DNA from 3 places in the Rossellomorea sp. H136 genome. Region 2 is predicted to be linked to each of the others. Evidence: riboswitches for the same ligand, from Rfam matches in the RefSeq annotation. Region 2 holds a riboswitch; each other region holds the start of a gene.
What was found. A riboswitch is a leader RNA that binds a small molecule or an ion and turns the genes downstream of it on or off. The one in region 2 is predicted to bind cobalamin.

Region 1 (12,649 bases), 2.4 Mb from region 2:
ACAATCACATTCTAAATGAACAAACAACATTTATACTCGGGGATGAATCCACTTTATCCATGGAACCACTCGATTTTATCGGTCGACATGTGCAAGAAGATTTAATTTTGATGATGCAGCGGGATGGGGATTTATATTTGGATGCGGGTCAGCTTTGTTTTCCTGCTAATTGGTCCCTTGCGTTTAATACAGGAATGAGTTTTAAGGAGATTCATAAGCCGATTCCAGGTTTTAAAGAAGAAGGCTTGGATCAACGGATTCTGACGTTTTTAATGCGTATGGAAGCAGGAGACCCATGGATTAGGAGGAATTGGTCGTTAATGGCGGGAAATCGCTTGGATACTTCACTTGAAACCTTTGATCAGTGGGGGAAGAACAGAAGACAGGTTACAGTGGAAAATGCGGGTGAATTCGTTCATTTGCGAGTAGAGGTACAGAAATTGTTCCGATTACCGGGCTCGAATGGATTACTGTTCACGATTCATACCCACCTCCTCTCACTGGAAAAGTTCACTCGAAACCCGGAATGGACCGAAGAGTTTTATCAGATCCTGCAGGAGCTTCCTGCACATATCTCTGATTACAAAGGGATTTCCTTATTTAATGATGTGGTCATCGAGTATTTGAACGAGAAGCGGGTGATGAAATGAAGAACGAGATAAAGCCAGCGTTCGTCCCGAGGAAACGAAAGTACTTATTTTTTGGTGATCAAAAGGGGATGAAACGGCTGACTCACATCATTAAAAAAGTAATGAAGGAGAATGTCTCCTTTGAAGTGGTTTTCCTGGGTGAAAAGGAAGAAACCGATATCTCACTGTGGTTGCGAAATCAGAAGATGGGCACTTTTCTTTACATAGCAATGGAGTGGAGTAAGCTGGAAGAGTTCATGCACCTAGTCGTGGAAAGTGGTTTTTCTGAAGAGGAAGCGCAGTTTATTGGCAACGGTGTCAGAATGATCGATGTGTTCTGTTGCAAATGTCATCAGAAAACAAAGATTGATAGCGGAAAATTGGATAGACTCCCGGCGACCTGTTCCCATTGTCACTTAAAGCTGTCCGTTTCCGACCATTACTCTCCATTACAAGGTTCATATCTCGGTTACGCTACCTTAGAAACGGGGAGTGACGGAAGGTGAATCTTCATAAAACAATCCCTGTCCAAGTCAGGTCTATTCATCAGGAAACCCCTGTTGTCAAGAGGTTTACTCTTGTTCATGAACATAACGGACCCCTTCCTTATTTTAGCGGGGGTTCCCATATCACTACATATGTTGAGCTGGATGGACAAACCATAGCCAGATCGTATTCCTTAACGAATCCACCTGGTCAAAAAGCCGCCTATCAAATCGCCATCCGTCTAAATGAAACGTCTCAGGGAGGATCTCTGTATTGGCATGAACAGATGAAGGTGGGGGATACCTTACGAGTGGGATTTCCTCAAAACCATTTCCCACTGAGTTTTAAAGCAAAACATCATGTATTCTATGCGGCGGGAATCGGCATTACCCCCTTCATGTCCATGATGGCTGAACTCAAAGATGAGGGACGGACCTTCGAACTTCATTATGCAGTGAAATCAATTGAGACTTGTCCTTTCTACTTCTTTCTATCGGAAACCTATCCTGAGCAGATTCACTTTTATTTTTCAAAAGAAAAGAGATTAACAGATGCAAGTCTTTGGGAACACAGAGTGGGAACCCACGTTTATTTCTGTGGTTCCCCTTCATTTATCGAAGAATTCACCAGAAGTGCCCTTGAGATCGGATATCCTTCGTCGAGTGTTCATTACGAACGATTCACTCCTCAACAGCCGCTAATACGTCGAAGATTTGAAGTGGAATTAACGAGTGGCGAAACCGTTTCTGTTTCGGAAGAAGAGACACTGTTAGAAGCACTGCTCAAGTCAGGGATCCTGGCTCCCTATTCCTGCCGGGCTGGCCGTTGCGGGACGTGTGAATTACAAGTGTTAGAGGGAAAAGTCGATCATGCTGATTCCTTTCTGGATGAGGAAGAACGGAAGGACCATCGCTCGATTCTGTCTTGTGTATCCCGTGCTCAGTCTGGGAAGTTGCGAATTCAGTTGTGACAGTGGCATACAGGATGTTTTTCTTATAGAGTAAATAATATACAGATCCAGCATAATGTAGAATGACGCTTAAGAAATGGAGGGTTCGCCATCACCGATCTAAATACATTATTTCGCAAAAGAATACATTATCCAGCCACCGGGAAAATATCCTTTCACCAACTAGATACCATTTTAGAAGAGACAGCTAAAAGCATCCCATTCGAAAATCTATGTGTTATTGGAAATACATTCGCCGATCTTACCAAAAAAAATCTAGTGAATAAAATGCTCGTGAAGAACGAAGGTGGTCTATGTTATGAATTGAACTCATTGTTATATTTATTTTTGATCGAAAATCAATTTGATGCGGTTCTTGTTCGGGGAGTTGTTTACAATCATGATAAAGAGCAGTACCAGTCGATAGGAAGAACCCATGTGGTCATATTAGTCTCTCATAAAGATACAACATATGTGATTGATACGGGTTTTGGAGGGAATCTCCCGTTAAAACCAGTACCATTATCGGGAGAAGCTGTGGTCTCTTCAAATGGGGAATTTAGACTTAAAGAGGTCGACAGTATCCATGGAGATTACATCTTTGAAATGAAATTAAAGCATAAGCATTCGGAATGGAGAACCGGATATGCTTTTGATTCGGGTGATCCCATAAAGAATGTGACTCAATTGAATGACATTCAAACAATTATTGCCAACCATTCAGATTCCCCTTTTAACAAACATCCATTATTGACAAAACGGACGAATGACGGGAATGTGACCTTAACGGATACGTCCTTTACCCACTGGAAGGCCGGAGAGTTAACGAAAAGGGAGATAGACCTTGAAAGTTATAAAGAACTGCTGAATTCCTGGTTTGGTTTCCAGCATAATAAAAAAGACCCGGAATAAATCCGGGTCTGCTTATTCACTTCCCTAGTATGGACATGATGCCTTTATAGATAAGGAAAAGTGAGAATATGAGAATAGCTAAAACGCCTATGATGTCCGTTACTGGGGATACACTTGCTAAGAACGTACCTGCTAAAGGAACCTTCAACAATGCGAAACCGGATAGAATACCCGCTACTAACAAAAGAATAAAACGATCCATTCTGTTCCCCTCCTTTCGAGGTATTATATGTTCAAGGTGATAGGAAGTTGAACCCATTCTTTTGTCAAAATTCATAAAGAAAAAAGGAATGAGCCTATTCGATAGGTTCATTCCTTTTGTTTCATCAATGAATTATAATCCCAGTTCTTCCAAAATAGATTCAAGTGTTTTCCCATCTACTGACTCTACTGGAGAAGGTGCGTCCTCAACTTGTTCATTCTGTAATAAATAGTTCTTCTGCACAAACTTGATATCGTTAGCGTTGACCCTACCATCAAAATTGATATCTGCTGCACGATGATCTGTATTCCAAGCATCCTGAATGGCAATGGCATCATAGATATCGATGACGTTGTCCTGGTTGACATCTCCCCCGACAGGATTCAGGTTCGTAGGTCTATGATACTTTCCATAAAGCTCCCCGTTATACTCATAACCGATTCTTTCTGTGTTTTTGGTCAAGAAGTGGCCAGGTACCTGAACTTTTACTTCATATGGATCTTTGCTTAATGGAAGTTTCTCAATGGAATACTCCCCATTTTCCGTGATGGAGGATGGAGTAAAGACGTCTCCGGTTGACTTCTTAAATTCTATTGTTGCGCCAACTTTAGTCCAATCTTTCTTAGCATTGTAGCCACTTCCACTATCGAATCCTTCCGGGCTTACAAAGCCCCTAATTGAGTTAAAGTCCGGATTTACAGTGAATTCTGCACCAGCATGTAATAGATCCATTGTTTCATTGTTAGAATTCGTTACGGTAACAGTTGGATCCAGGGCGTCTAATTTAGTGAACAGTTCATCTTGAACCTTCACTTGCACATCAACAATCGCGCTATGATCGAATGATTGAATAGGTTCATTGAACGTAACCTTGATCTGGTTTCCATCAAGTGTCAGCGAAGCTTTATCGGAAAATTCCCCGGATAACTTGGCATCGATCACTTCTGGTTGAAATCCGTAATAATCTTCAAATGTCCAAGTGGCTTCCTTTGCATCTTGAATATTATCCAGTGCTAGAGTTGCCTGTACGGTTTCACCAGTTGTAACGGTTTTCGCATCAGTTTTAAGATACGCATTCGGTGTACCTTCTTTAATGAAGAAATAGTTCTTCATCGCACTATTGTTACCGGCCATATCATAGCCCTTCATTCTGAAGTTAAGGGCTTTCACCTTTTCATTCATCGCAATTTCTTCGACAAACTTACCGTTTTCATCCATATAAAGCGGGGATGAAGGAAATGCTGAATTCCAGTAATAAATCATAAAGTTTTTGGATTGATCTGCGTCCATTCCTGCTTCTTGCATATCTTCAATAAGTGGATCTGTAATTTCAATCTCAAATGGATAGGTTTCCTGACCTGGTTGATATTCAAGGAACGGTGATTCACCATCCAGGGAACTCTTGAATTGAGGTCCTTCAATGTCGATATAGAAATGCTCTGTTTTTGTTTTTACTTTTCCTTTTGGATCTGTCATCGCGTACTTGATTTTATAGTGACCAGGTTTGGCGATGGTGACTTCTTCAGAAACCGGATCCTTCTTATCACCTGTAAATGCGTAATAGCTTCCTTGGAATACTCTTAATAAATAGTTGTTATCGATCAGGGCATTCTCCAGATCAAGTGTACCGATCAGCCCTAAATCTTCCTCTGTTTCCCCATCCTGTAGGATAATATCCATACTTTTCATCGGTGAACTCAGATTGAATTCAGCTATTGCCCATGGGTAGCGGAAAGGATCATATCCATGTGTATATTGAGAAGGGGCAAAGGCAGGTGATAATAATTCAAGTGTATTAAAGCCTTCTTCCGCCCTCTTTACACTAAATGGCACCCGGTAACTTTCGGATGGATCATGACTGTTTGTAAAGACCAGGTACCCTTCATATATCCCCTTCGCAGCGGTTTTCGGCATCGTAAGGAATAGATTTGAGGTCTTTTTCTTCCCTCCGTTCACCTTGATGGACTTGTCAGCATTTACGACAACTCCATTTTCTTTGAGGCTTAAGGTGCCTTCCTGTACATTTTCTACAACACGAATGTCAAACGTTTTCTTTTCATCACTATTGTTGGTGATTTCAAAGCTTTTTTGTACGCGGAGGTGAGCCCCTTCAGCCACTACCTGATTACCGAAGCTCAATCCGCCTGTCGGATTATCGATCGGGATCAGTTCTTCTCCACTAGGAATCAACGTCTCATCTTTGATTTGAATCTTTGTCTGACTGTGAAGGGCTTGATACGGATCCAATCTTCCTGCACCTACTTCAAATACACTGTAATCCCCATTTAATGGATCAGCAGAGTTCATGAGAATGGTTTTAATATCAGCAGGCTCAAGATCCGGATTCTCTCCTAACAGTAAAGCTGCAACTCCTGCAGTGAAAGGAGAAGCCATAGAGGTTCCTGATAATCTCGAGTAAGCATACTTATAGTCATCCGTTTTTTCTGGATCGATCATATAGGAAGGGAAGGTCGACAGAACGCTGACTCCGGGAGCTACCACTTCAGGTTTCGTATCATAGCTCTTATTAACAGGACCTCTTGAACTGAAATCGGCTAAATGGTCACCTTCAGTCATGCTTTCTTCTAAGTTTGTAAAGGTGAAGTTGGATGTTCCACTGGTCATCGCAGCTTTCAATTCTTCCCCGGCAGCCAGTGTCATAGAGAAGGCAGGGACATAATTTGTTGATTCACCAAGATTATATCCTACATGGCCTTCAGCATTGTTATACATAATCACAGCTTTGGCTCCATGTTCCTTAGCAAATTTCACTTTGTCATTCAGTGCGAAATTTCCTCGCTGAACAAAGGCAATCTTTCCTTCTACATTTTTATTCTCATAGTCTTCTTCATAACCGAATCCAACATCTACCAATTCTAATGTTTGATCTTCTAAACTGGCAAATGAATGTGCGAACCCTCTTGCCATACTTACAATTTCCGCTGACCATCCATCTGACGTTTGACCGGTAAAAGTGGTTTGTGAGACAGGAACATCACTTGCACCTACTGTTAACGCTAAAGCAGCTGTACCAGGGGAGCCGAGGGTAAAGTCATTTGGTCCTGCATTCCCTGCTGAAACAACGGCTGTCACACCGTTTAATACGGCATAGTTAAGGGCTGTGCTTGTAGGATAATATGGATCATTGACACTGGCGCCCAATGAAAGGTTGATGACATCCATTCCATCCTGAACAGATTTTTCAATTCCTGCAAGGACGTCTTCTGTGTAACCACTTCCATAAGGGCCGAGGACGCGATACACATATAGATCTGCATCCGGGGCAACACCCTCTACGGATACTTCACTATCATTCTCGTTTTGTCCTACGATGGTTCCGGATACATGAGTACCATGAGAAGTATAATAGGAACTTCCCGTATAACTGAACTCCGGTTCACTCGTATTCTCCCAATCTTCATACGTTGCTTCCATTGGGTCAGCATCATCGTCAACAAAGTCATATCCACCTTTGTAAGCATCTTTAAGGTCAGGATGGTTATAGTCAATACCTGTGTCGATGACACCGACTTTGATTCCATCTCCTGTAATTCCTTCCTTATGTAGTTCATCTACATTTAAATAGGGGATGCTTTCAACAGACGTTGTGATTTCTCTCTCAACATCATTTGGAAGGTCTTGTTTAACGGGATCGATCGTAAATGCCTGATTTTTAAACACAGCTTTAACGGCTTCGGATTTAAGCAGTTGTTCTACTTGATTAGCCGGAAGGGTCATTGCTACACCGTTATACGCTTCTTTATAGGCTTGGGTGATTTTGGGCACTACCTTTTTTCCTTTTAAGTGGCTTGTTGATAGGTGCGCTGCTACATCTTCTTTGAAAATCTTATGTTCTTTCTCCACTTGGGCTTTGGCGTCTGCTTTCTTTATTGATTTTCCTTGTACTGCCGCTTCTAATACAGCTACATGTCCAGGTTTGGATTTAAATTGGACGATAACGGAGATCTCTTCGTCAGATGCCAATTCATTCGACTGAAATCCTTGGAGGCCCTCTACGTTATTTATCTCCAGTTGATGCAAGGCTTGTCTTTGGGCTTCAGTCAGGGAAGATAAAACTGTTTCTGCTTTCCAATCCTCAGCTGTAGCTGTTGGCATGGAGTAGTTCGACACTGGGGATAACAGTAATCCAGTGGATAGTGCAATCAAAGCCGATTTCTTTGTGATGGAAGATCCTTTCATCATTTCTACCTCTTTTCTGTTGTTGGTTAGATTATTCTAAAGATTAGTACAATTCTTATTGTAAATACAAAGTTATCATGTTTGTATGGGGGTTTGTTTAGGGACCATTTGACTATTAAGTAGTGTAATTTCATTGATTTTTGTCTGATTTTGAAAGGAGTTTCAGGAGAAAAGATGTAAAAAAATGTTGGTGAATGGGGGTTGTGACCAATGCCAACGGTCTACGTAAAAAAAAGAAAAATGAGGCTGGGACAAAACTAAAAAACCACGATAAAAAGACGAACAATAGAAGTGTAGGTTCTTTATACCGCTAATGATTTCCGTGCAAGACTACGCTTTCCGCGGGTAGCCCGTGAGCCTCCTCGGCAAGCCTGCGGGGTCTCACATAAGCTACTTTCCCGCAGGAGTCTTCGTCTTGCACTCCAATCAACCGCTGGAAACAGCTAAAATCAAATGATTCGAAAATAAATAATAAACCCGAACAAATCTGCACACTAAGAAGCAGGTTTGTTCGGGTTTGACTTAGGATAAAAAACTTTTGTCCCAGCCTCATTCAATACGAGGGCTACTCTAATTCATAATAACTAATTTCATTTGACATCTTATCGGATGCAAGTGTGAAACCTTTCTCTGATTGTCCGGTTTTCACATAATATAAAAATAGTTGTCTTTCATAATGCTGATACATCAACTGGCTCCCCGTTTTTCTGAAATGGGGGAGGGCTGTTCGTTCAATATACTCGTATAATTCTTTTTCATTCTCATTTATGGTAAGTAAGTAAATCTCAAAGAATACGTGGCTTGGATCCTGATGCTGAGTGGCCATATTCAGTCCTTTTGTCGCTAAGTGATTGAGTTCCCGGGAAGATAGTAGGCGCCCTTTCATGCAAGCAAGTATATATCCACTGAGCGTAACTAAATAATTTGATGCCGGTGTTTCGTCATGGATAAGCTTTAATGCGCTTTCATAGGATGCCTTTGATTCAGAATATCGTTTTCTCCTAAAATATTCGAATCCAAGATTGTTATGGATCTTATGCGCCCGATCGTTTGAATTGACTGATTCACAGACTCTGAGGAGTTTATCATACTGCTGTTTTGTTTCTTCCATATCAAAGGGTTCTTTGGCATTCAATTGGATTAAAATTAAGGTTTCCGAATCGATAACCCTAAGGATATTCAATGTTTTCTGGAAAAATTGCAAAGCTTTTTGCCCATAATAATAGGCAAAGGTATTTGAATGAATGGAATGATACGCTAATGCCAAATGAAAATAATATTCGGAGTTGGGATATTCATCGTCAATCTGTTTTAATACTTTTATGCAAGAGTTAAATTGTCTTGTTGAATGATAGTAGATCCCTTTGACATGAAGCAATAAATTTTGTTCGAAAGGGGATAGAGAATAGTTTTTGTTTTCGAACATGCCCAGGATTTCTTTTGCTTTTTCATGTTTGTTCAAAAATAAATAATATCTTGCCAGGAAAAGGTTGTATTGGATGATGAAGTCAGATAGAAACCTTAAAGGTTCCTTTTCAATTTCCCCTTTAAGTTGATGGATTTCATTGGTTCGAATCATAATAATCGCATCGTTCCATTCTGATAGTTTAGCCTGTAATGAATGGTAGCGGGAACGTTCAACATTCATATCGATTCCAAGCTTCCTAGCAAGTAAATCAGTAATTTCACTTGAATACTCTGTGATGCCTCTTTCGATTTTACTAAGATGTGTAGTGGAACAGATACCCTGTGCAAGCTGTTCCTGAGTCAATCCTGAATCTTCTCGATGAAATTTAATTAATTTACCTTCAATCATAATACACCCCGAGTGAACAGTTTATTTATCATTATAGGGAAATATCTTTGTTTGTTCTATAGATGGGGGACAAGACGGAGGTCTGAAGGCAATAACATCCAAATCCGATAGAATCTGAGTAACTATACGAAAAGAGGTAGTGCTACATAAATCAACAAGTCCAATAAGACAAAATTCCTATTCAACTTTATCCCTCTTCCTTTTTTTACTGATACTATTCATACGGACAAAAAGGGAAGAAGTTTCACAATATGATTTACCTTTCCAAATGTGTCCCAATTCTCATTTGAAAGTGAGATGATAAATGCCTTTTTAAACACTCAGAGCTTAGAAGACTCTGAGTGTTATTGTTATATTATTTAGTCAGTGAATCAAGATTGTTTATAAAATAAGCGCGCGATTCTTTCTATGCTCTTTTCGTAAGGAAGCCGTTTTGAATAGTCTCGTTTCTTCTTCCGTTTGAGGAATGACTTTTGGTACCGGCTTCGGTTTCCCATCTTCATCAACGGCGACCATTGTTAGGAATGATTCCGTCGTCAAGGTTTTGACACTCGTTACGAGATTCGTAGAAAACACCTTTACATATACTTCCATTGATGTCCTCCCTGTGGAAGTGACGTATGCCTCCAGGCTTAATGCATCGCCGACCGTGGCAGACGATAAGAAGTCGACGGAGTCTATCGATGCTGTGACGACTACTGAACTTGAATGTTTCATGGCGGATAGTGCCGCAATCTCATCAATATAGGATAGGACCTTCCCTCCAAAGATGGTTTGCATATGATTGGTGTCAGGTGGCAATACCAATTTTGTTTGTATGGTTCGTGAACGTTCGACTGAATAGGCTTGCTCCATTTTCTCATCTCCCTGTTTGCATTATGAAACAAAAAAGCATCTCCTTTTAAAAAAAGAAGATGCGGCTATTCCGGGCGAACGTTCAGAGTACAGTGATTCCTCTGGTGACGTCTCATTAGCGCAACACCCTCCTATCTCCCGTAGGAACTTTCTGTGTTCTTCCCATTTTGGCAGGTCTCCTGGCTCAGCGTCAGCGAATTCGTATTCCTTCCCATTTCGATTCGAAACAGTGGATTCATACGATTCTCAGCCTTACAGTGGCGGGACCGCGTTGGACTTTCACCAACTTCCCTTTTAAGAAAATGAACTGAAAATCATCTTCACCAATGAGCAATGATTAAATTGTGAACGCTTTTATTTTATCATAACCCTTAGTGAGTGAGGAGAATGATTATGGTAAGATTTGTGCTTTTCAAAAAGGTAGTGAGGTCTGAAAAATGCCACAAGACAAAATACAAAGAAATCAAATCGATAAAGTAGTAGAGTTTATCGATTTACATCTAAGCGAAGACTTATCCTTAGAACAGCAAAAGTGAAGATTGCTTATTTTCCAGAGTGTTCAACCGTCAATCGATATCATATGGGTTCCTATATAGAAGGCATTCCAGAAACGTGGCAGGATCTTTATCGTTGGGGAAATGCAAGAAGTCTATTTGGGTAATATAAGGATTGCTCTTTGGTACACCACATATCAAAGGGTCGTAATAGGAGATCATCTTGTTATTTTTACCGGGCTTGGGGCAGTACATGGATTGTTCTTATAGCTTGAATGCTTGAACCTTTTACAGGTTCGGGCTTTTTTTATATAAAATCAGGGAATTCGCCCATTTTATTGAAACTTTTCGTCATCTTTTTCGTAGATAGTATTGTAGCTAGCACTTTTATTTAAAATTAAATCAGATTCCATTCTGGTTTAAACAAAATGTCGAGAGGGGTTGTCAGAATGCTAGGATCATTAAGTATTATCGGATTTTTTATGTTCCTGATTCCTGTTCTGGTTATTGCAGCTATTGCAGGAATTGCCTATTATTTCTGGATGAGGTTTCGTTATCGTACAGCGAGATCCAACCAGGCACTGATCATTACCGGACCTAAACTGGGGGATCCTGAGAAGGAAACGAATATTTTCACCGACCAGGAAGGGCGTTCCATGAAAATCATCAGAGGTGGGGGGTACAGATTAAGACGTTTCCAAACATCCACACCTGTTAATCTTACATCCTTCCAATTAAAGCTATCGACACCAAGAGTATACACAAATGGCGGAGTACCGATCGTTGCAGACGCAGTGGCGATGGTGAAGGTGGCCGACACATTAAACGGGATAGCGAACTATGCCGAGCAGTTCCTTGGTAAGGATCAAAAAGAAATTGAAGATGAAATCATCGAGGTACTAGGAAGTAATCTTCGTGCGATTCTTTCAAAAATGACTGTTGAAGACATTAACAGCAACCGTGAAAAATTTAACGCTGACGTATCAGAAATTGCCCAGAAACAGCTAGATCTCATGGGCTTCAAAATTACGTCACTCGGTTTAACTGACATAAGAGATGCAGACGAAGAAAATGGATACTTAAAAAATCTTGGTCGTCCACGTATCGCCGAGGTTCGTAAGCAAGCTGAAATTGCAGAAGCAAACACCGAGCGTGAAACCCGTATTCACCGAGCCCAAACCGATCAGGAAGCGAAAGAGGAAGAATACAAGCGTCAAATTACCATTGCCCAATCGAAAAAAGAGAAGGACATCAAAGACGCAGCCTTCAAAGAAGAAACAGAGCGGGCAAGAGCAAAATCCGAACAGTCCTATGAGTTGGAAAAAGCCAAACTTACCAAGGAAGTGAAAGAAGAAGAGTTAACCCTTCAATTCCTTGAGCGTGAACGTGCCGTTAAGCTAGAAGCAGAAGAATCAAAAGTTCGTAAAACGAAAGCCGATGCCGAATACTACGAAACCACCCGTAAAGCGGAAGCCGAAGCTCGCAAGGCTGAAATTGACGGGGAAGCAAAAGCCAAAATCCGAAGAGAAGAAGGTTCTGCCGAAGCCGATGTTATCAGAGAACGTGGTAAAGCGGAAGCAGAATCCCGTAAACTGCTGGCAGAAGCAATGGAGAAACATGGCGATGTCATCATTACCGAGAAATTAATCGAAATGCTGCCCGTTTTCGCAGAGAAAATTGCTCAGCCTCTTAACAATATTGACTCTGTTAAAATCATTGATTCCGGTAATGGCCAAGGAGTTCCTTCCTTTGGGAAAAGCATCACCAGAACGATGCTTGACATGCAGGAACCGTTACGGGAAATGACTGGCATCGATGTAGGTGAATTACTGAAGTCATATGCAAACAGATCCCATGAAAGACCTTATCAGCCAGCAATTTCAGAGTCGGCTGACAAGGAAGTTGCCGTGACGACCGAAAAGGAAGAAGCAGATATAAAAGTAGAGAGTCAAAGTAAATAAAGAGAAGGAGATGTCTCGGGGTGTGTGGAGACATCTCTTTTCTTATGTTATGGAAAAAAATCGAGTTCTTTGAAGTGCCTAATAGAGGCTGGGACAAAAGTTTTTTATCCTAAGTCAAACCCAAACAAACCTGCCTCTTAGTGTG
Region 2 (7,361 bases):
TTCATGACGATCCTTCCTTTAGCTTTATCATGAAAGATCAAGTGGTGGACTTGGCTCTCAAAAGAATAAAGGATCTCAACCTTATGATTTGATCAACTTCTTTTCGAGCTGTTCAACCAGCTTATACATAATGGTAGCGAATACGGCAATGACAAGCAGGGATAGCAGGACAAGGGTAAAGTTAAAGACTTGGAATCCATAAATGATCATATATCCGAGCCCCTTGGCGGAAACCAGGAATTCTCCTACAATGACTCCGACCCATGATAAGCCCACGTTGACTTTCAGTGTGGAGATGATGGTCGGGAAAGAGGCGGGAAGAATGACCTCTTTGAACATTTGCCCCCTTCTTGCTCCGAAGGTCTGCATCACCTTCAAATAATTCGGGTCCACTTCCCTGAAGGAAGTATACACAACAATCGTGGTAATGATGACGGAAATGACGGTACCCATGGCAATGATGGATGTGAAGCCGGGTCCCAACCCCACAATTAATATCGGACCGAGCGCTACTTTTGGCATGGCATTGAGGATCACAAGATAAGGGTCCAATACTTTAGAAAGAAATGGTGACCACCATAATAAAGCGGCTAATAGGGTTCCAAGCAAGGTGCCGAGAATGAATCCGATGATGGTTTCACCGAGTGTGACAGACAGGTTGGCTAGAAGGCTTCCGTCTCCCAGTTTTACGAGAAACAGTTTCCATATTTTTGAGGGTGAGCTGAAGATGAGTGGATCGATCCAGCTGCTTCGGCTCGCGAGCTCCCAGAGAGAGAAAAACACAAAGAAAATAAGCGCTTGATAAAACCAGACCCATCGCTGTTCTTTCTTCATCGATTGAATGTATTCAAGGTGTTTTTTTTTAATCGATTCGTGATTCAAGTTTCTCAAGCTCCTTCCATATGGATTGGAAAAATCCCGGGTATACCTCATGATTTCTAACTTCAAAGGGCATCAACTCTTTTAACGGGGGCGGAACCTCGAATATCGTGTGTATAGACCCTGGTTTCGTCCCGAATAGAATGATACGGTCACTCATGGAGATGGCTTCGCCTATATCATGGGTCACAAGGATGGCTGTTTTTCCAAAAGACTTTAATGTGGAGTACACCAGATCCTCTAACTTCAATTTGGTTTGATAATCGAGTGCTGAGAAAGGTTCATCCAAGAGAAGTAATTGGGGTTCTGTGATGAGAGTTCGAATCAGCGCCACCCTTTGACGCATTCCTCCCGATAGTTCCCTTGGATAGGATGTTTCTACACCTTCTAACCCCATTTCAATCAACAAGGCACGTGCTTCTTTCCTCTTTTCTTCTGTCAGGGTCCCCGTAATGGTTAAACCTAAAAAAATATTTTCTTCGATGGTCTTCCACGGAAACAGATAATCCTGCTGCAGCATGTATCCCAGTTTCTCTTTCATTTTTCGAATTGGTTGTTGGTTTAATAGAATCGTTCCTTCTGTCGGCTGGATAAGGCCTGCAATAATGGAGAGTAACGTGGTTTTCCCGCATCCACTTGGACCGATAAACGAGACAAACTCACCTTCTTTCACTGCAAGCGTTATGTCTGAGAGAGCATGGGTGGCCGTTTTGGGTGAAAAGTAGGTGTGATGGATCGAATCTAAAGATAGAAAGTTCACTGTACTTAAGCCTCCATTTTCTTTTTTTCTATAAGTGAAGGGCTGACATGTGAAGTCAGCCCCGAATCGTTCTACTTTGCTGCTTTTTCAGCGATCGAAGTGTTCACTAACGTTTCATGATCAACGGACTGTGGAAGCTCTCCTGCTTCATCCATGATGTTTTGGAGATTATTCCACTCTTCTTCGTCAAGGATCGGATCTGTCGCGAAGGATCCTTGTGATTTGTAGCGATCAACAACCGTTTCAATTAATGAAAGTTCTGTGTCTTCAAAATAGGGCTCAATCACTTTCGCGATGTCTGCTGCACTGTTTTCCGCCACCCATTGCTGAGCTTTGTACAGAGCTTTCGTAAATTTCTCTACGGTTTCTTTGTTTTCATTCATGTAGCTGTCTTTGGCCATGAACGTTGTATAGGGAACATGACCTGATTCTGTTCCAAAGGAAGCTACGATATGCCCTTTTCCTTCCTGTTCAAAAATGGATGCCGTTGGTTCGAATAGCTGAACGTAGTCCCCTGTACCAGATGCAAAGGCACTCGCGATATTCGCGAAATCAATGTTTTGGATGAGGTTTAAATCGTTTTGCGGGTCGATGCCATTCTGCTTCAGGACAAATTCCCCAACCATTTGTGGCATACCGCCTTTACGCTGACCTAGGAAGGTGGAACCTTTTAATTGATCCCATTCAAAGTTTTCCACTTTTTCACGTGAGACGAGAAATGTTCCATCGGTTTGGGTTAATTGAGCAAAGTTAATGACTGGATCATTCGAACCTTGTGCATGAACATAGATCGAAGTTTCTGAACCGACCAGGGCGATATCAGCACCGCCGGATAGCAAGGTGGTCATTGTCTTATCACCACCCCAGGTAGTGGTTAGTTCAATGTCGAGCCCCTCCTCTTTGAAGAATCCCTTTTCGATTGCGACATATTCAGGAGCATAGAAAATCGAGCGGGTTACTTCTGCTACACGAACTTTCTGTACGATTTCTTCTTTTTCTCCACATGCTGTCAACCCGATTGCCAACATGCCTATGAGTAATACGGCAAAGCCACTACGAAGCCATTTTTTCATTCACTATTCCTCCTCTAAGCTTTGTGAAACTCGTTTATCGATAGAATGGGGATGAGTGCATCTCTCTTTGCCTTGTTTATCTTTCCATATTAAAAGGGTAGGATGGTCATAAAGGCAGGGTCTTGAATCATCTGCTGATGATGAGATTTGCTAAAATATCCTATGTAGAGTATAAAAAATGTGTGAATACCCAGAGCACGTTTTGAAAGGAAGAGAATATGAAAAACGGAACGATTGTGAAGAAAACATTGTTTCCTTCACCTAATCCTCGTGTGGAACTATATGAAATTACCTATCTATCCGGTGGCCTCCGGGTGAAAGGATTATTGGCTGAACCTGCAGGAGTTGGGAAGTATGACGGGTTCCTCTATTTGAGAGGCGGGATCAAAGGCGTCGGCATGGTCCGCCCTGCGAGAATCGCTCAATTTGCTTCTCACGGGTTCATTGTTTTTGCTCCCTATTATCGCGGCAATCTTGGAGGAGAAGGAAATGAAGATTTTGCGGGGGATGATCGTGAAGACGCCATTTCGGGTCTTGAATTGCTCAAAAGCTATCACAGAGTGGCAGATAACCGGATTCATGTGTTCGGCTTTTCTCGAGGAGGAGTAATGGCGCTGCTGACAGGCATCCAGCGCAGTGACGTTACCTCCATTGTTACATGGGGAGGCGTTTCCGATATGTTCTTAACATATGACGAACGGAAGGATCTCAGGAGAATGATGAAACGAGTCATAGGAGGAAGTCCCAATAAAGTTCCGGAACGATACGAATGGCGTACCCCACTATACGAATTAGAAAACCTTGAAGCTCCCGTATTGATCATTCACGGTGAAAAGGATCAGAACGTTTCAGTGGAGCATGCATATAGATTAGAAAAAAGACTGAAAGAGTTGGAGAAATCTGTTTCATCCCGATACTTCAAAGAGTTTACGCATTATTTTCCACCACGAAAGAACCAACAGATTGTCTCCATGTTATGCACATGGATGAAAAATCAATAGACAGTGGTGTATGATTAAATAAAGCTCTTTTCGCAAAGATTGTTGTTTTCTAACATAGAATCTGCCAGGACCTTGCCAACCAGTTTGTGCGGGATGGTCATGGGAACTGCTTCACTTGCAGCTAGCGTTCGACGGAATCCCCTCAGCTTACCGAACGGGGTCTCGGCACGACCGTACTTTCGCAGGAGTCTACGCGGTTCCTCTCACCATCTTTAAGAGTTTTCTTGACAGAGCTTATTTATGCCAAATAACAATTGAAAGAAACAATATTTCACTATACAAGCTAAAATCAACCACTACTCTCTTTTTCAAAAGCAACAAAGTATACGAAAAGAGCGACTTAATAAAAAAGGATTGAGGTTAAGCATAATGGGCATGGGCTTGGAATTAAACACGATGATTGTGACAAAAGGAAAAGAAGTGAGGAAAGAAGAGAACCTGTTCGAGCTCCAAAAGGATGGATATCGGCTTTATCCTATGCATATTCCGATAGATGTGAGAAAGACGAAACACAGTGATCCCAGTGGTTACGGCAAGATCGAAAAGATGGAGTGGACGGATGAGAAAACGATGATTCTGTATCGATTGATTTCCTTGAATTCCACGAACTAAATAAAGGAGGGCTGTAAACATCCGCTTACAGCCCTCCTTTTATTGTATTTCCTCATATAAAATATAGCGATTATCCTCAGTCTGTGCGATTAGATAGTTGCTGTGATCTTTCACGCTATAAATGGGAGTCCCTTTTTTCAGTGTATTTGCCGTAAAATCATTCACGGGGTGATATTGACTCTCAATCTTTTCTTTAATAGCCCCGAGCTTCTCATCCAGGACCAGCTTCTTCTCCTCAGAAACCTTCACATATTCCTTCTTGTTCACTACCATCATATCCCCATATCCACATAATTCATAGGATGCAGGTTCTTTGTCTCCGCATGCACTTAACAAAAATACGCATAATAGCAATACAACCAATCGCTTCATGTTATTCCTCCTTATCATTTCTTCACATACTCAAAAGATATTCAAGCTTGTACGCCGACATGTTTGTTTTTTATGCAAAACTTCATCAACTTTGAAATGGATAAAGTGGTATAATGTTCCTTAAGTGAATAATTCCCGCAGAAATTAGGTGCTGATCTTTAGCTTAAAGGGAATTCGGTGTGAGTCCGAAGCTGTTTCCGCAACTGTAAGTGCTGACGAAATAAGAAGAAAACCACTATTTGAACATTCAAATGGGAAGGTTCTTAGAGTAGGCTGACGCACAAGCCAGGATACCTGCCTTTTTTTCATCGTATTATGCTCTTCGGAAGTTAGGGGTATGGTGCGGCTATTTAACATCTCTTTTTTTATGGATGACAACTGCCGGCCAATATTCTTGGGTGGTTTTTTTGTGTTTATTTATCCTCCCTGGAAATACGATAGGTGCTTCACAAACATTATTCAGAAAGGAGGAGTTTACAGATGGCAAAGGATTTCCGCTACTTATGTTATCCCTATATGCGTGAATCTGTTTCAACCGTAGATTTTGAGATCCGGACCGATTCACTGTCGACTAAAATCGGACTCGCGTCATCATTGACGGAGCACTTACCGAAAGTGAACGATGATTTACTGTATTTAGCTGAGATGTCGTACCATCTTAATGGGTCGGTGCGTGGAATGACAGCCATCAAGGAAGAGGACTTAAATACATTGAGCCAAATGTACGATCGTTATGTGTTGGAAGTCGAGGACCGAATCCAAACCTTTGTCCTTCCACAGGGCTCGACAGCTGCATGTGTGCTTCATACCTGCCGCAGTGAAGCAAAAAAGTCCGTCCGTGCCTTACATAAAGTCAGTACTGAAATGAAAGTGGAGAGCATTTTATTTAAATACGCTCATTTACTGGCAAATGTCCTGTTTGTGATGGCCGTGTATGTGAATAAATGTGAAGGGATTGAAGAAATTCCTTTTGTGAGTAAATCGTATAAAGACAAAATATAGAGAAGCGGAGAAGATGAAATATGAAAAAGTTATGGTTAAATAGTTTACTACTATCACTCATCCTGGTTGTTTTCGCAGGGTGCAGCAATGGGGAAGGGGAAACATCCACAAAGGAAGTTAAGTCTGATAATGAGTCTTATTCTGTGACCGATGACAGGGGCGAAGAGATTAGCTTTGAGAAAGTACCGGAAACCGTTATTTCCTTACAGCCGAGTAACACAGAGATTCTCTTTGCAATAGGAGCTGGGGATAAGGTAGTCGGGGCAACTGAATTCGACAACTATCCTGAAGAAGCGAAAAAGATTAAAAGAGTATCGGATTCCATGACGGTCAATGCTGAAGAGGTCATTGCGCTAAAGCCAGATGCTGTCATTGCGTATACTACTGGAGATGATGCCGGAGTGAAGCAGCTTGAAGAGGCGGGATTAAACGTATTCGTTATTCAATCTGCCCAAACCTTTGAAGATGTTTATGGGGATATTGAACAGATTGCAACGGTAATGGGAGTAGAGAAGAAGGGGGACGAATTGGTAGATGGCATCAAGCAACAGATTTCAGATGTGAAAGGAAAAGTAAGTACGTTAAAGGAAAGAGAACAAGTATATTTTGAAATCAGTCCCTCCCCGGATATCTATACAGCAGGAGCAGAAACGTTTCAGCAAGAAATACTGGAAACGGCTGGGGTCGAGAACATTTTTGTAGACCAAAAAGGCTGGGTGAAAGTAGGCGAAGAAGAAATCATTAAACGGAATCCTAATATGATTTTAACGACAGTGGGGTATGTCGACGAGCCGACAGCTGAAATCAAGTCCCGGGAAAGCTGGAAAGATGTAAAGGCAGTGAAAAATGATCAGGTTCATTTCCTGGATTCAGATATTATGTCAAGACCGGGACCACGTATTGGAGAAGCCGTTCTGCTAACTGCAAAAACGGTGTATCCGGATTTATTTTCTGAATAAAGTAGGATATTAGATTGGAGAAGACAGTGATTTGTATGTGGAATCATTGTCTTTTTTATCTCAAGTTATACAATTTTCGAGCCATTATGATAAAGTAAACGTAACAATATCGCGATAGGGGAAATCAACATGAGCAAACTGGAAGTCATTGTCTTGAATGAGAAAGATGCCAAAATTGCAGAAGCATCCGGAGCAGATCGACTTGAATTGGTATCTGACATACACGAGGGAGGATTAACTCCTGAATATCAAATGATAGAAAACGTATTGAGGGCTGTATCGATTCCTGTTCAGGTTATGATTCGTTTACATAGTAAATCTTTCTCGTATGATGCCGAAGAATTGCACATCATGATGGACCAAGTAAAAACCATAAATGAAATAGGGGCCACTGGCATCGTTTTTGGTGCTTTATCCAAGGAAGGGAAACTTGATTCCCATGCTTTAAAGGAAATCGTACAAACTGCGAAGGGTCAATCGATTACTTATCATCGGGCTATCGATGTGTCTTGTGGTCCATTAGACTTATGCAAAGAATTATTCCAATCAGGTTTGAACGTTGATCGAATCCTAACATCTGGAGGAAAACCTGAAGTGACCGGGGGGCTGGACATGATTAGTGCAATGAGGGAAATAGAAAAGGTGGGCGGCCCCATTATCATGCCTGGATCAGGGTTGACCGTGGAAAATATAGGAGAAATAC
Region 3 (12,649 bases), 2.2 Mb from region 2:
GCTCCTTTGATGAAAGAGTAGGGAACTGCTTGATATCCTTTGCCATATTGATCTCAAAAGGAGTCCAGAAATTCCCCAGCATTCTCTTATACTTTGGATAGGCCCATGAGAACCTGACATCATCCCAGTTTAAAATATTCGAACTCTGTCCATTTACAATTCCAGTAGATTTATTTGGTGCCTCAGAATCTATTAAGATTCGCTGCTTTAATCCATTCACGTTATCATCTTCCTCCCAGTTAGCTATGGCAGCTTTCACATTCTTCAAAATTTGAAACAGATGTCGATCTCACATAGTAAGTCGTTTTCAATCCTGACTTCCATGCATCTATATGAAGAGATAATAGTTCTATCGCCTTGATATCATTCCGCACATACAAGTTAAACGATATTCCTTGATCTATATGACGTTGTCTTTTCTCATTCTGTTTAATACTCCAGTGCTGATCTACGTTATAAGCCGTTTTGTAATACCAGGTCGTCTTAGGTGATAAATCAGGTGCTGTAACAGGAATCTTATAATCTTTCTTTTCTTCCGAGTACTCTAATCTGAACAAAGGATCGATACTTGCTGTAGAGCCTGCTATGATCGAAGTGGACGAATTGGGCGCAACGGCCATTAAATATCCGTTTCGAATTCCTTTCGAAGAAACATCATCCCTGAGTGAATCCCACCTCGGTCCAGAATATCCTTTCTTCGAAAAATACTCTCCAGTCGACCAGTCGGAACCGCTGTAATATGGATAGGAACCTTTTTCTTTCGCTAATTCATGACTTGCTTTTATCGTGTAATAAGCAACATCTTCGTATAGTGAATCACAATAATCAACTGCTTCATCGCTCTCCCATTTCAAGCCTTTTAATGCAAGGAGGTGATGCCAGCCAAAGGTTCCTAATCCAATCCCTCTATAGCGCCTGTTTGTCAGTTGGGCTTGCAGGACTGGAAGTTTATTAATATCTATGACATTATCAAGTAATCTCACTCCTATGGACACGACTCTCTCCAACTCATCATCCATGATTGTCTTAGCTAAAGAAACAGATGCCAGATTACAGACGACATAATCCCCCGGAGATTTATAGGTAATGATTTTCCCGTCCTTGATAACCTCTTCTTCCATGACGGTCGCACTCATATTCTGGGCGATTTCCGTACATAAATTACTGCAGTAGATCATCCCCTTATGCTGATTGGCATTTAGCCGATTGACTGTATCACGGTAAAACATATATGGCGTTCCCGTTTCGAGCTGGGAAATCATGATCCGCTTGAAAATTTCAATTGCTGGAACCTTTTCCCTGGAAAGATCAGGACATTCTACACACTCCCAATACTTTTCCCTGAACGAACCTTCTCCCTCATACTCATCATAGTAATCTTCCAGGGAATACCCCATTACCATTTTCACTTCATGAGGATCAAATAAATACCAATCCCCTCTATTTTCCACTTGTTCCATAAATAAATCCGGTAAGCTTACTCCAGTGAAAAGATCATGAGTACGCTGCCTTTCGTCTCCATTATTTAATCGTGTATCAAGAAAAGGAAATATATCCTTATGCCATACATCTAAATAAACAGCGATCGCTCCTTGACGTTGTCCTAATTGATCAACGGATACGGCTGTGTTATTTAATTGCTTCATCCATGGAATAACACCAGAACTTACTCCCTTGAAGCCTTTGATATTACTTCCTCTGCTACGGACCTTCCCCATATAAATACCGAGACCTCCACCATTTTTACTTAATGTGGAAACATCTGTATTACTGTCATAAATACTTCTTAAATCATCTGCTACCGTATCAATAAAACAACTAGATAACTGACCATGGCTTTTGCCGGCGTTGGCAAACGTAGGAGTTGCAACCGTCATATACAAATTAGACAAGGCCCAGTAAGCTTCTTCAATAAGCGCCAGCCGCTTATCACTGGGTTCGTTCTTAAATAGTGTCATGGCGATGATCAGCAATCTCTCCTGAGGTAATTCAAGGATTTCACCATCATGGGACTTAGTTAAATACCGCTCTGTTAATGTGACAATCCCTATGTACGTAAACAGATGGTCTTTAGATGAATCCATGATCTTCCCCAAAGCGTCAATTTCTTCTTTGCTATATGCTTCCAATAGTGCGGGTGTATATAGTTTCCTATCAGTCAAGCCTTGAATTAATTCATAAAAGGAACTGTACAACTCGCTTTCTTCCACTCTCCTTGAATAAGCGATGGTACGATAAAGTTTCATTAAATATAATTCTGCAGCCACATACGTCCAATCAGGTTCATGGGCAGAGATCCGTTCTACTGCCGTGAGGATCATGAAATGATAAAGTTTATCTTTACTCAATTCAGATTGACCGTCTGCATACTTATAAGTCTTTTCGTCGAACTCTTTAAAATGAAGTTGTGGAAAGCGATTGTGGAGATTTGTAAGAATTGCATTTACTTCCATAGTTATCGGCTGTTCCTGTGATACGATTGACATCATAATTCCTCCCAATTTATACAGTGTGGGAAGGATACAAAAAAAGCCCATCCTTCTAAACGGATGGGTTTTATGTACGAAAGATATGTGAACAGACTATTGGTCCTATTCCAATCCTCGCTTTATCCTCCCAATTCCCGAAGAAGATAACACGTGATAAACAAGGCAGGTCTCCTGACTTGTGCTTCACCCTACTCTAAGGCCTTCCCATCGTATATGACAGTGGCAGTTCCTTATTTCGTCAGCACTTACAGTTGCGGGGACAGTTCCGGATTCACACCGGATTCCCTTTTAAGTCCATTCAGACACCCTATTCACAGGTTATAATCAATATATAGTTAAAATAATTAAACAGAACACAAAATGTTGTGTTCTGTACCATCATAAACGATTAAAAATGAATTTACAAGTGAAACTATTCATTTTGTATAGAAGTTGAAATCTTTTAATAGTATCACTCTATTACCCTCTTAAAGTCAAGAGATGTAACATGTTGAAGGAAAGGAAGGAAAACCCTTCCTTTAAAATATGCTTATAATTATTATTTTCCATGAAAAGAATAGAAGAAGATTGAATACTGCCTACTAAAGGATACTAGTCAGCCGACACCTTCCTAAATGTTAGTTGAAGAAAATGTAGCCACTCTATATAATTCAAATAGAAGGTTGTTTGACAGTATTCTTTGGTCCCCAATATTTTTTATAGGCTGTTTAAATGGAGGAAAAGTTCTCGATTTAAACAGCCTCTTTTTTAGAAACCAGGTGAAAGTCTTCTTACATTATCATTACTGTCCGGCAGTTGATAGTCGAATGTAACCGCATACACTATAGTGAATAGGGACCATATTAGTAATGCACTGTATTTCAACCTCATTACATTCTATACTTTTTGGCTTAAATACTTTCTTTTTACGGGCTTTTCCTTTAAAATGCGCATTAAGTGATTTTTTTTGAAATCACACCTTACTTCTGAAAGGAGTCTATTATGAAAAAATTATTAACGACTTTACTATTAGCTTTATTATCGATTGGACTAGCCGCTTGCGGTTCGAACGAGGAGAGCCAAAAACAAGCTGACGATAAAGCGAAAACAGAAGAAAAAAGCGATGGACAGGCTCAGGAAGAGCAAGCAAAGCAAATGGAAGAAATGCAGAAGAAAATGGATGAGCAAAAGATTGAAAAAGATAAGATCGTTGCCATTGTAAACGACGAAAAAATTAAAGGTGAAGATTTCAATAACGTATTGACTCAATCACAAATGCAATATCAACAAATGGGGCAAGACCCAACAAGTAAAGATGCAGCAAAGAAAATCAAGGAACAAACAATTGATAGCCTGGTTGGACAAACACTCCTTATGCAGCAAGCCAATGAAAAAGGATATAAGGCATCAGAAGATGAAATCAATAAACAACTGGAAGAAGTTAAAAAGCAGTACGGTGATGAAAAGAAGTTTGAAGACGCAATGAAAAAAGCAGGATTCACGATGGACGAATTAAAAACTCAAATCGCTGAAAACATCAAATACACAAACTACGTTGAAAAAGAAATCAAAGTAGAAGAAGTCTCTGAAGATGAAATGAAGAAATTTTACGATCAGTACGCAAGTCAGCAAGCTCAGAGTGAATCAAAGGATGCACCAAAATTTGAAGAAGTTAAACCTCAAATCAAGACTCAGTTAGAACAACAGAAAAAACAAGAAAAACTTGTTAAGCATGTAGAAGATTTAAAGAAAAATGCTAAAGTTGATGTAAAAATCTAAAGCTCTACCAAAGAAGCCACCTACACGGTTAGGTGGCTTTCTTATGTTCTATTCTCCCGATGTTTTCACCTGCTCAAGAAGGGTATGGTACAACAACGACTCATTAAGGGAGGATGAAAGATTATGACGAAAAGGGCAAATGACAATCCTGAACAAATCAATAAAGATCATGACGGCATTCTCGATCAGCATGAAAGTGAGCAAAATGTAGACCCAATTCCCCTCGATGACTTAAAAAAAGAGCAGTGGGACGAGAAAAATAAGCATCATACGAAAAATGACTCATCAAGCAAAGAATGAAACGTTAACCAAAAGCCCTGTGGGATTCCCACAGGGCTTTCTTCTTATTTAGATAACCAATCTGTATGGAATGTCCCTTCTTTATCCACACGCTGATACGTATGAGCTCCAAAATAATCACGTTGAGCTTGAAGGAGATTGGCTGGCAATGACTCAGAGCGATAGCTGTCATAATATGCTAAAGCACTCGCAAGACCCGGTACAGGGATACCTAATTTAATGGCTGTAGCCACCACTTCTCTCGCTTCCTCCTGATAGTTTTCAACGATTTCCTTGAAATACGGATCGAGCAGCAAATTCGTTAATCCCGGTTCACGATCATACGCTTTCTTGATTTCTTCCAGGAAGCCTGCACGAATGATGCAACCACCTCTGAAAATCATGGAAATCTCGCCGGGCTTCAGGTTCCAACTATACTCTTCAGAAGCAGATTGAAGCTGGGCGAAACCCTGTGCATATGAACAAATTTTACTTAAATACAACGCTTTACGAATCATTTCGATAAACTCTTCTTTGTTACCGGAGAACTCCATATTTCTTGGTCCTCTTAAGATTTTACTTGCCTTCACTCTTTCTTTCTTCATGGCAGAGATGAAACGGGCAAATACAGATTCAGTAATGATCGATAATGGTACACCTAATTCCAGTGCAGAAATACTCGTCCATTTCCCTGTTCCTTTCTGGCCTGCTGTATCCAGGATTACGTCAACAAGGGGTTTTCCTGTTTCTTCATCCACCTTTGTGAAAATATCTGCCGTGATTTCAATCAGGTAGCTGTCGAGCTCCCCCGCGTTCCATTCTTTGAATATCTCATGCAGATCAGGTGCGCTTAAACCCAATACATGTTTCATAAGATAATACGCTTCACAGATAAGCTGCATATCACTGTACTCAATTCCATTGTGGACCATTTTTACATAATGGCCTGATCCATCTGGACCGATATATGTACTGCACGCATCGCCTTTTACCTTGGCCGCAATTGCTGTCAGGAAAGGCTCGACTAAATCGTATGCTTCCTTTTGACCGCTCGGCATGATAGCAGGACCGTATAAAGCGCCTTCTTCTCCGCCTGAGACACCTGCACCGATGAAGTTGATTCCTTCTTCACCAAGTTCCTTATTGCGGCGAATCGTATCTTCAAAGTATGTGTTTCCTCCATCAATCAGAATATCCCCCTGATCTAAATGAGGAAGCAATGATTCAATCGCTTTATCTGTAATATTACCGGCTGGAACCATAATCAATATTTTTCGTGGTGTTTCTAATGACTGTACGAACTCTTTTACATCATGAGTACCGACCATGTTCTTCTCTGGATGCTCTTCAAGTACTTCTCTTACCTTCTCACTAGACACATCATAGATGGAAACGGAATAGCCTCTGCTTTCGAAATTCAAAGCCAGACTCTTCCCCATCACTCCGACACCAGCAACCCCTATTTGTTGTTTTTTCATATATTTATCATTCCTTTCACTTCGAGTAATTATATTTTCACCGTATATATTATAATACGAAATAATTTTCCGTGGTGGATTTTTATGAAATAATATTTTTTTATTTCATGAAGTAGGTTAAAATTATTTTCATGAAGAATTCGCTTAGAGGAGGTTTCCCCTGCATGAAAGAGGAAAAAGTACAGCATTGTTTACCTCGTATCCGTTCTCATTACTCTCAATTCAGTGAAAAAGAAAAGATGATTGCAGAATTTATTATTGCTAATCCAGAAAAAATTATCCACTCCACCATCAGTGGTGTAGCGGAAGAACTGAACGTTGCAGATGCTACAGTCTTCCGATTCTGTAAACGCTTGGGCTTTAAAGGCTACCAGGCCATGAAGATTTCTCTTGCATCCGACCTGGTGACCCCTATCAAAGATATTCATGAAACAATCAATGAAGAGGACTCTGAAGGCGTTATTGCCCAAAAAGTGTTCAGGTCCAATATCAGAACATTAGAGGATTCTCTAAGCATGCTGAACGAGGAAATGTTTACGAAAGCTATTCGAGGGATGATAGGTGCCAGAAGAATAGAATTTTATGGTACGGGTGGATCGGGGTTTGTTGCCATGGACGCTCATCATAAGTTCCTCAGAACAGGCATGACCACTACAGCGTACAATGATCCCCATATGCAGCTGATCTCCGCTTCACAATTGACCGATGCTGATGTGATCGTCTTTATCTCTCATTCAGGATCGAACAAAGATTTATTGGAAGTATTGGACGTAGCGAAGAAAAATCGGGTAACGACCATTGCCATTACTCACTTTGCCAAATCCCCTCTAAGCAACGGGGTCGACATTCCTCTATTTACGGTATCTCAAGAAACCGAATATCGATCTGAAGCACTTGCTTCAAGAATTAGTCAACTTAGTATTGTCGATGCCCTCTACGTTAACACCATGATGAAAAGAAAAGATCTATCCAAATCTTCCCTGCAAAAAATGCGTGACGCGATTTCCATTAAGAAAATATAGTCATTATTGTATGGTAAAGGACATCAGGCGTTCAGGGTTTCCTGACGATTATGAACAAGTAAAGGGACGGACCTTTTCGGTAGGTCCGTCCCTAATCATTACTTCGGATACTTCAGAGCATTCTTTTCCAACTTCTCATATACTTCTTCTTCTAAATCGATATCCATTTTATCAGCCAGCTGGACTAAATAAATCAGGACATCAGCCATTTCTTCTTTTATATTTTGACGTGTCGCTTCCACTGCTTCCCGGCTTGTTTTCCATTGGAAATTTTCCAGGAGTTCATTTGCCTCTAATGAAATGGAAATGGCAAGATCCTTTTCATTATGATTGGCATCCCAATTTCGTTCATTCCTGAATTCAATGACTTTTTCACACAGTTGTTTCATCTTCTCTCTCCCATTTGCCTATGATCTTTTACCACTTCTTTACTATAACACGGGTGGCAAAAGGATTGGGACAGGGATGAGCAACTTTATTATCCTTAAACTTCCAGTCATTCAATCGATTTTGGACCTGGAACCTTCGTCACGACATCTTTCCCATCCATATATACGGCGATCAAACCATCGAGGACCCTGCCCATTTCAATATCCGTCGCCATTTCCACCATCTTGTATGGGTATTCTGAAATTCTCCAATCGCCTTTCCCTTACTTACCAAGGATATCGATGTATCACTTGTTAAGAATAAGAATGTAACAACCATTTACGGTTTAGGAGGAGACAACGATGACTAATAAAAATGACAATCGTGAACGAAAAAACAAATACCCAAACAACAAAAAAAGCGATAATGAATTCTCGAAAGAACTCAATATTCGCAGTGAATTGACGAAGAAAGATTTAGGAAATAAATCATAGAAATATGAAGCTTATAACGGCCGTTTAATTTCGGACATATTGGAAAGACGCCCATCTATTCTCAATTTTCCCGGTTACTTAAATATCCCCATAAAAAAACAGACTCACGAATGAGTCTGTTTTTGGATTTGTAAAGTTAGATTATGCTTTACGTACGTTAGCTGCTTGTGGTCCACGAGCACCTTGTTCAACGTCGAAAGATACTTCTTGACCTTCGTCAAGAGATTTGAAACCTTCACCTTGGATCGCTGAGAAGTGTACGAATACGTCGTCTCCACCTTCAACTTCGATGAATCCGAAACCTTTTTCTGCGTTAAACCATTTTACTTTACCATTTTCCATGTTTGTTGCCTCCTAAAGTGCGTTACACACAATGTATTACTATTCTTGCGATATCAGGTGAAAACCAAATCTTGTTCTTCCCTCGTATACCGGACAAAAATAATTCTTCTATAGAATAACAGTAATGAAACAAATAAGCAAGTTCTTCAAGGAGAAGTTTCGAAAGTCAGACCTCTTACACAATATTACCCCCATCAAATAATCTGTTGATATGACTAAATTACTACCTTCATACCTGTTAAAGCGCTACCATTATGTTTATCAAGATTTATCACTAATGGGACTCTAAAATGAAGGGTAAACTGTGGTATAATGAGAGAATATGAAAGGGAGTGCCCAATGAAATCCACAAAAAATCGGTTTAGTAATGGCGCAATGGTTACGATAAAGGAAACTGGCGAAACAGTGACAATATTGAAATGGCAATACGTTAAAAATATGAAGCGATACTCATATATCGTAAAAGAACATCCTGGCACGTTTTACTTTGAGGAAGAATTAGAAGTTAACTAAAAGAAGTGATCATATCTTAATATGATTTTGGCAAGGACTCTTACGTGAATTCCAACAGAGTCCTTTTTACATTAATTTAAAGGCAAGCCTATGTTTGCCTTTTGACACTGATAGTCCTTCATAAAGATATGTCTACATATGAAAAAAGAAAGCCTGCATCTTTTAAATAAGATGCAGGCTTTCTTTTTGTATGACCTGTGAGGGATTCGAACCCACGACCCCTTCCCTGTCAAGGAAGTGCTCTCCCACTGAGCTAACAAGTCGAAATGAAAGGTATATATTAAATTATAGTCATGATGAGAAAAATGTCAATCATTTTTTGTTCTATACATTTTTCTTCTGGGAATTCATGTATGAAAGAACATTCGTTCGCATATACTGTGAGTACCATTCCAGGAGAGGAGCTCACAAATGAATACGGTATTACAGCGATCATTCATGGACCAACGTCCCATTGAAATCATATATATGACTCCTGAGTCCATTTGTACGAAAAGAAAAATCATCGTAAAAAAAGTCGATGGGGATATTATCCTGGCCTATTGCTTATTACGACAAGAGTTCCGCAGATTCAGACTACAAGATATTTTGGCCGCTTATCCCCTTCTCCCTTATAAGAAACGTACCATATCCTAGTTGGAAACTAAAATACGTGAGGCTGACCTAATAATGGGTCAGCCTCACGTATTTGTTTATGCTGTTGCTTTTTTTGGTGTTTTGTCTTCTCTTTTAATGAAGAATTGTAACGAGAGCATGACAGCAAATAATACTAAACCAATAATGTCAGTGCTTCCCTCTGGATAGATCAGCATTAAACCGGCTGCTACACAAAGGAAACGTTCAATCACATACACTCTTCTGTACCAATACCCGATCATCCCTGCCCCTATGGCCATCATTCCTGTGATCGCCGTAAAGACAACCCATAATAATCTCGGGATCGTTGTATCAATCATCAGCAACTCAGGTGACAGGACGAACATATACGGAATAATAAAGGCGGCAATCGCTAATTTAGCAGAATTGACCCCGGTCCGTATCGGCTCTCCTCCTGACACCCCGGCGGCGGCAAATGCTGCAAGAGCCACTGGTGGCGTGATATCTGCAATGATACCAAAGTAAAAGACAAATAAGTGAGCCGCTAACTCAGGTGCACCTAACAGGATGATCGCAGGTGCCGCGATTGTGGACGTGATTACGTAGTTGGCCGTTGTCGGTGATCCCATACCTAATACAATCGATGCAATCATCGTAAATACTAGGGTCAGGATTAATTTACCTTCTGATGAATTTGTTAGATCAGCAGCAAGATCAACTAAACCATTCGCAAGTGTCAGCCCTAATCCCGTTTTTGTCACTACGCCGACAATCATCCCTGCAGCCGCAGTTGCAACAGCTACGGAAAGCGCAGTACGTGCACCGTCTACGAGTGCGTCGACTGCATCTTTAAAGCCAATCCTTGTCTCTTTTCGAATCGCGCTAATGACGACCGTAGCAACAATTGACCAAAGTGCTGCACGCATAACACTCATACCGCTGACTAATAAAATAATGACCGTAAGAATCGGCATTAATAAGTAAATTTTCTTTAAAACTTCTTTACGATTAGGCATTTCTTCGTCTGAAAGACCACGAAGACCGATTCGCTTCGCTTCAAAATGAGTCATAATCCAAATCCCTGTAAAATACAAAAGAGCAGGGATAGTGGCAGCCTTTGCGATATCCCAGTATGAAATTCCACCGATGAATTCAACCATTAAAAATGCTGCAGCTCCCATGATTGGCGGCATTAACTGACCACCCGTTGAAGCTGCTGCCTCTACTCCACCTGCAAACTCTTTACGATAGCCTAGCTTTTTCATCATTGGAATCGTAAAGGAACCAGATGTTACAACGTTCGCAACGGAACTCCCACTGATCGTTCCTTGCAGGGCACTCGAGAAGATTGCAACCTTAGCAGGACCACCAGTGCGTTTACCGGCAATAGCCACAGCTAAATCATTGAAATATTGCCCTACGCCTGTTTTAACGAGGAAGGCCCCGAATAATAAGAATAGGAAGATGAAGGTTGCTGAAACATATAATGGCGTACCAAGAATCCCTTCACTTGTAAAGAACATCGTTTTAACGATATCGTCCCAATCATATCCCCTATGCGCAAGGAATCCAGGCATCAACCGTCCATAATACATATAGAGAATGAAAGTAGATGCGATAATCGTGATGGGTAAACCGACTGCACGACGGGTTGCCTCCAATACTAAGATCATCGCAGCAAAACCAACATAAAAATCAAGTGATGTCATTATGCCTACTCTGCTGACAATGTCATCTTGCATAATCGGCCAGTATGCACCAATTCCTACAGATATGACAGAGAGAACGACGTCATACCACGCCACTTTATCTTTTCGCAGGTTCTGTTTCCTGGCAGGAAACAGAAGAAAGACAAGTGACAAAGCAAACCCTAAATGAATGGATAATAATAATTGTCTTGGGATAAATTGAAAGATCGATGCGACTAATTGAAATAATGAAAATGCTAATAGACCATAGAAAATCACCCATTTAAACAGTCCATGGTGTAGCTTTCTCGTTGATGATTCAGGATCATATTTTTCTAATAATTCTTGTTGTTGTTCGGATGTTAATGATTCGAATTCTTTATCTTTTTCCAACAACGGTCACTCCTTTCCACTGATCATATAGTGTTTGTTTCTTCAATTGCATTCTGACGACAGACCCTTTATCGAAATAGTCCGCCAAAGGATAGACTTTCCCATCCAATACTAGGCGATGATTGGCTGCCACTTGTCCAATACGAATATCAATGTACGGAAACACCTTATTCATATTTGAAATTAAGTATTTGCCTTCTTCTGTCCTCTCGAAGGTTTCATTTCCTTCTGCGTTCGCAGGCATACCAATTGCAGTATCCTCATAAAGCAGCTTTGTTTGTTGAATGTGGTTAGTAGATTGGCGATAAAACTCTTCTACTTCTGAGAGATGAATAGAATGAGTGTAACGAACCGAAAATGTATGATCATCAGGAAGTCTGAAAAGGACAGGATCACCTTCAGTACTTCTCGGTTCGATTACCAGGTATGTTTGAAAGGGAATAAAGATGATGAATAAAAGAACAAGAATAATGAGAATTGTTCCTATGAATGAAATTTTCTTCATAACAAAGTCCCCACCATTCCATTTATTACTGCTGTACTTAACATTTTTTAGCCTATACCAAAACAAAAGAATAGACCGTTTTACGCGGCCTATCCCTTCGTCCCTCTGCTGGTGTGGATCTATTCCATTGAAACGCCTTTTTCATCAAAGTATTTCTTCGCACCAGGATGTAATTCAATCCCCATACCCTTTAGTCCATCTTCAGCCTTGATTAACTCACCTTTGGCATGAGTGATTGCATTTGTATTTTCAAAAATGGCTTTTGTCACATCATAGATTACATCTTCGGAAATATCAGCATTTGTTACTAACATTGCACGAACCGCAACGGTTGTAACTGCCTCATCGACTTTACTGTACGTCCCTGAAGGAATTTCATCCTCAGAGTAGTATGGATATTTCTCGATCAGCTCACTGATTTTACCGGATTCAACAGGTACGATTGTAATATCTTCCGTTGCGGCCAAACCTTCAACCGCTCCGGTTGGAGTACCTGAAGTAATGAACGCCGCATCGATTGTACCATCCTGGATACCAGTAGTTGAATCATCAAATGATAGATTGCGAGCTTCTAAATCTTCTAACGCAATTCCGTGAACCTCAAGGATTTGTTTCGCGTTCAGTAATGTTCCAGAGCCGGCTTCACCGACAGAAACAACTTTACCTTTCAGATCTTCAACGGACTTGATACCTGAATCCTTTGTTGTAACGATTTGAATCGT

Region 1: linked by a shared signal. The riboswitch ahead of ACYH0O_RS06925 (acyl-CoA thioesterase) and the one ahead of ACYH0O_RS19945 (hypothetical protein) in region 2 are both predicted to bind cobalamin.
Region 3: linked by a shared signal. The riboswitch ahead of ACYH0O_RS08945 (ribonucleoside-diphosphate reductase subunit alpha) and the one ahead of ACYH0O_RS19945 (hypothetical protein) in region 2 are both predicted to bind cobalamin.

What each region holds. Positions count from the first base shown of each region.
Region 1 covers NZ_CM166371.1:1,373,485-1,386,133, forward strand. The annotation lists gene ACYH0O_RS06890 (heme-dependent oxidative N-demethylase family protein) at 1-650, shown strand, start outside; gene ACYH0O_RS06895 (hypothetical protein) at 647-1,135, shown strand; gene ACYH0O_RS06900 (PDR/VanB family oxidoreductase) at 1,132-2,085, shown strand; gene ACYH0O_RS06905 (arylamine N-acetyltransferase family protein) at 2,233-2,976, shown strand; gene ACYH0O_RS06910 (hypothetical protein) at 2,993-3,178, opposite strand; gene ACYH0O_RS06915 (S8 family serine peptidase) at 3,311-7,381, opposite strand; gene ACYH0O_RS06920 (helix-turn-helix domain-containing protein) at 7,944-9,194, opposite strand; gene ACYH0O_RS06925 (acyl-CoA thioesterase) at 9,576-10,049, opposite strand; cobalamin riboswitch at 10,202-10,392, opposite strand; gene ACYH0O_RS06930 (flotillin family protein) at 10,993-12,504, shown strand.
Region 2 covers NZ_CM166371.1:3,916,205-3,923,565, reverse strand. The annotation lists gene ytkD (RNA deprotection pyrophosphohydrolase) at 1-92, shown strand, start outside; gene ACYH0O_RS19975 (ABC transporter permease) at 82-834, opposite strand; gene ACYH0O_RS19970 (ABC transporter ATP-binding protein) at 863-1,639, opposite strand; gene ACYH0O_RS19965 (ABC transporter substrate-binding protein) at 1,711-2,712, opposite strand; gene ACYH0O_RS19960 (alpha/beta hydrolase family protein) at 2,931-3,713, shown strand; gene ACYH0O_RS19955 (DUF2584 domain-containing protein) at 4,083-4,325, shown strand; gene ACYH0O_RS19950 (hypothetical protein) at 4,365-4,697, opposite strand; cobalamin riboswitch at 4,827-5,013, shown strand; gene ACYH0O_RS19945 (hypothetical protein) at 5,178-5,699, shown strand; gene ACYH0O_RS19940 (ABC transporter substrate-binding protein) at 5,720-6,658, shown strand; gene ACYH0O_RS19935 (copper homeostasis protein CutC) at 6,788-7,361, shown strand, end outside.
Region 3 covers NZ_CM166371.1:1,754,612-1,767,260, reverse strand. The annotation lists gene ACYH0O_RS08950 (ribonucleotide-diphosphate reductase subunit beta) at 1-220, opposite strand, end outside; gene ACYH0O_RS08945 (ribonucleoside-diphosphate reductase subunit alpha) at 240-2,489, opposite strand; cobalamin riboswitch at 2,634-2,814, opposite strand; gene ACYH0O_RS08940 (SurA N-terminal domain-containing protein) at 3,471-4,247, shown strand; gene ACYH0O_RS08935 (hypothetical protein) at 4,371-4,547, shown strand; gene gndA (NADP-dependent phosphogluconate dehydrogenase) at 4,592-6,004, opposite strand; gene ACYH0O_RS08925 (MurR/RpiR family transcriptional regulator) at 6,169-7,026, shown strand; gene ACYH0O_RS08920 (nucleotide pyrophosphohydrolase) at 7,125-7,415, opposite strand; gene ACYH0O_RS08915 (hypothetical protein) at 7,758-7,889, shown strand; gene ACYH0O_RS08910 (cold-shock protein) at 8,031-8,231, opposite strand; tRNA gene ACYH0O_RS08905 (tRNA-Val) at 8,936-9,007, opposite strand; gene ACYH0O_RS08900 (WYL domain-containing protein) at 9,156-9,380, shown strand; gene ACYH0O_RS08895 (TRAP transporter permease) at 9,437-11,422, opposite strand; gene ACYH0O_RS08890 (DUF1850 domain-containing protein) at 11,409-11,927, opposite strand; gene ACYH0O_RS08885 (TAXI family TRAP transporter solute-binding subunit) at 12,047-12,649, opposite strand, start outside.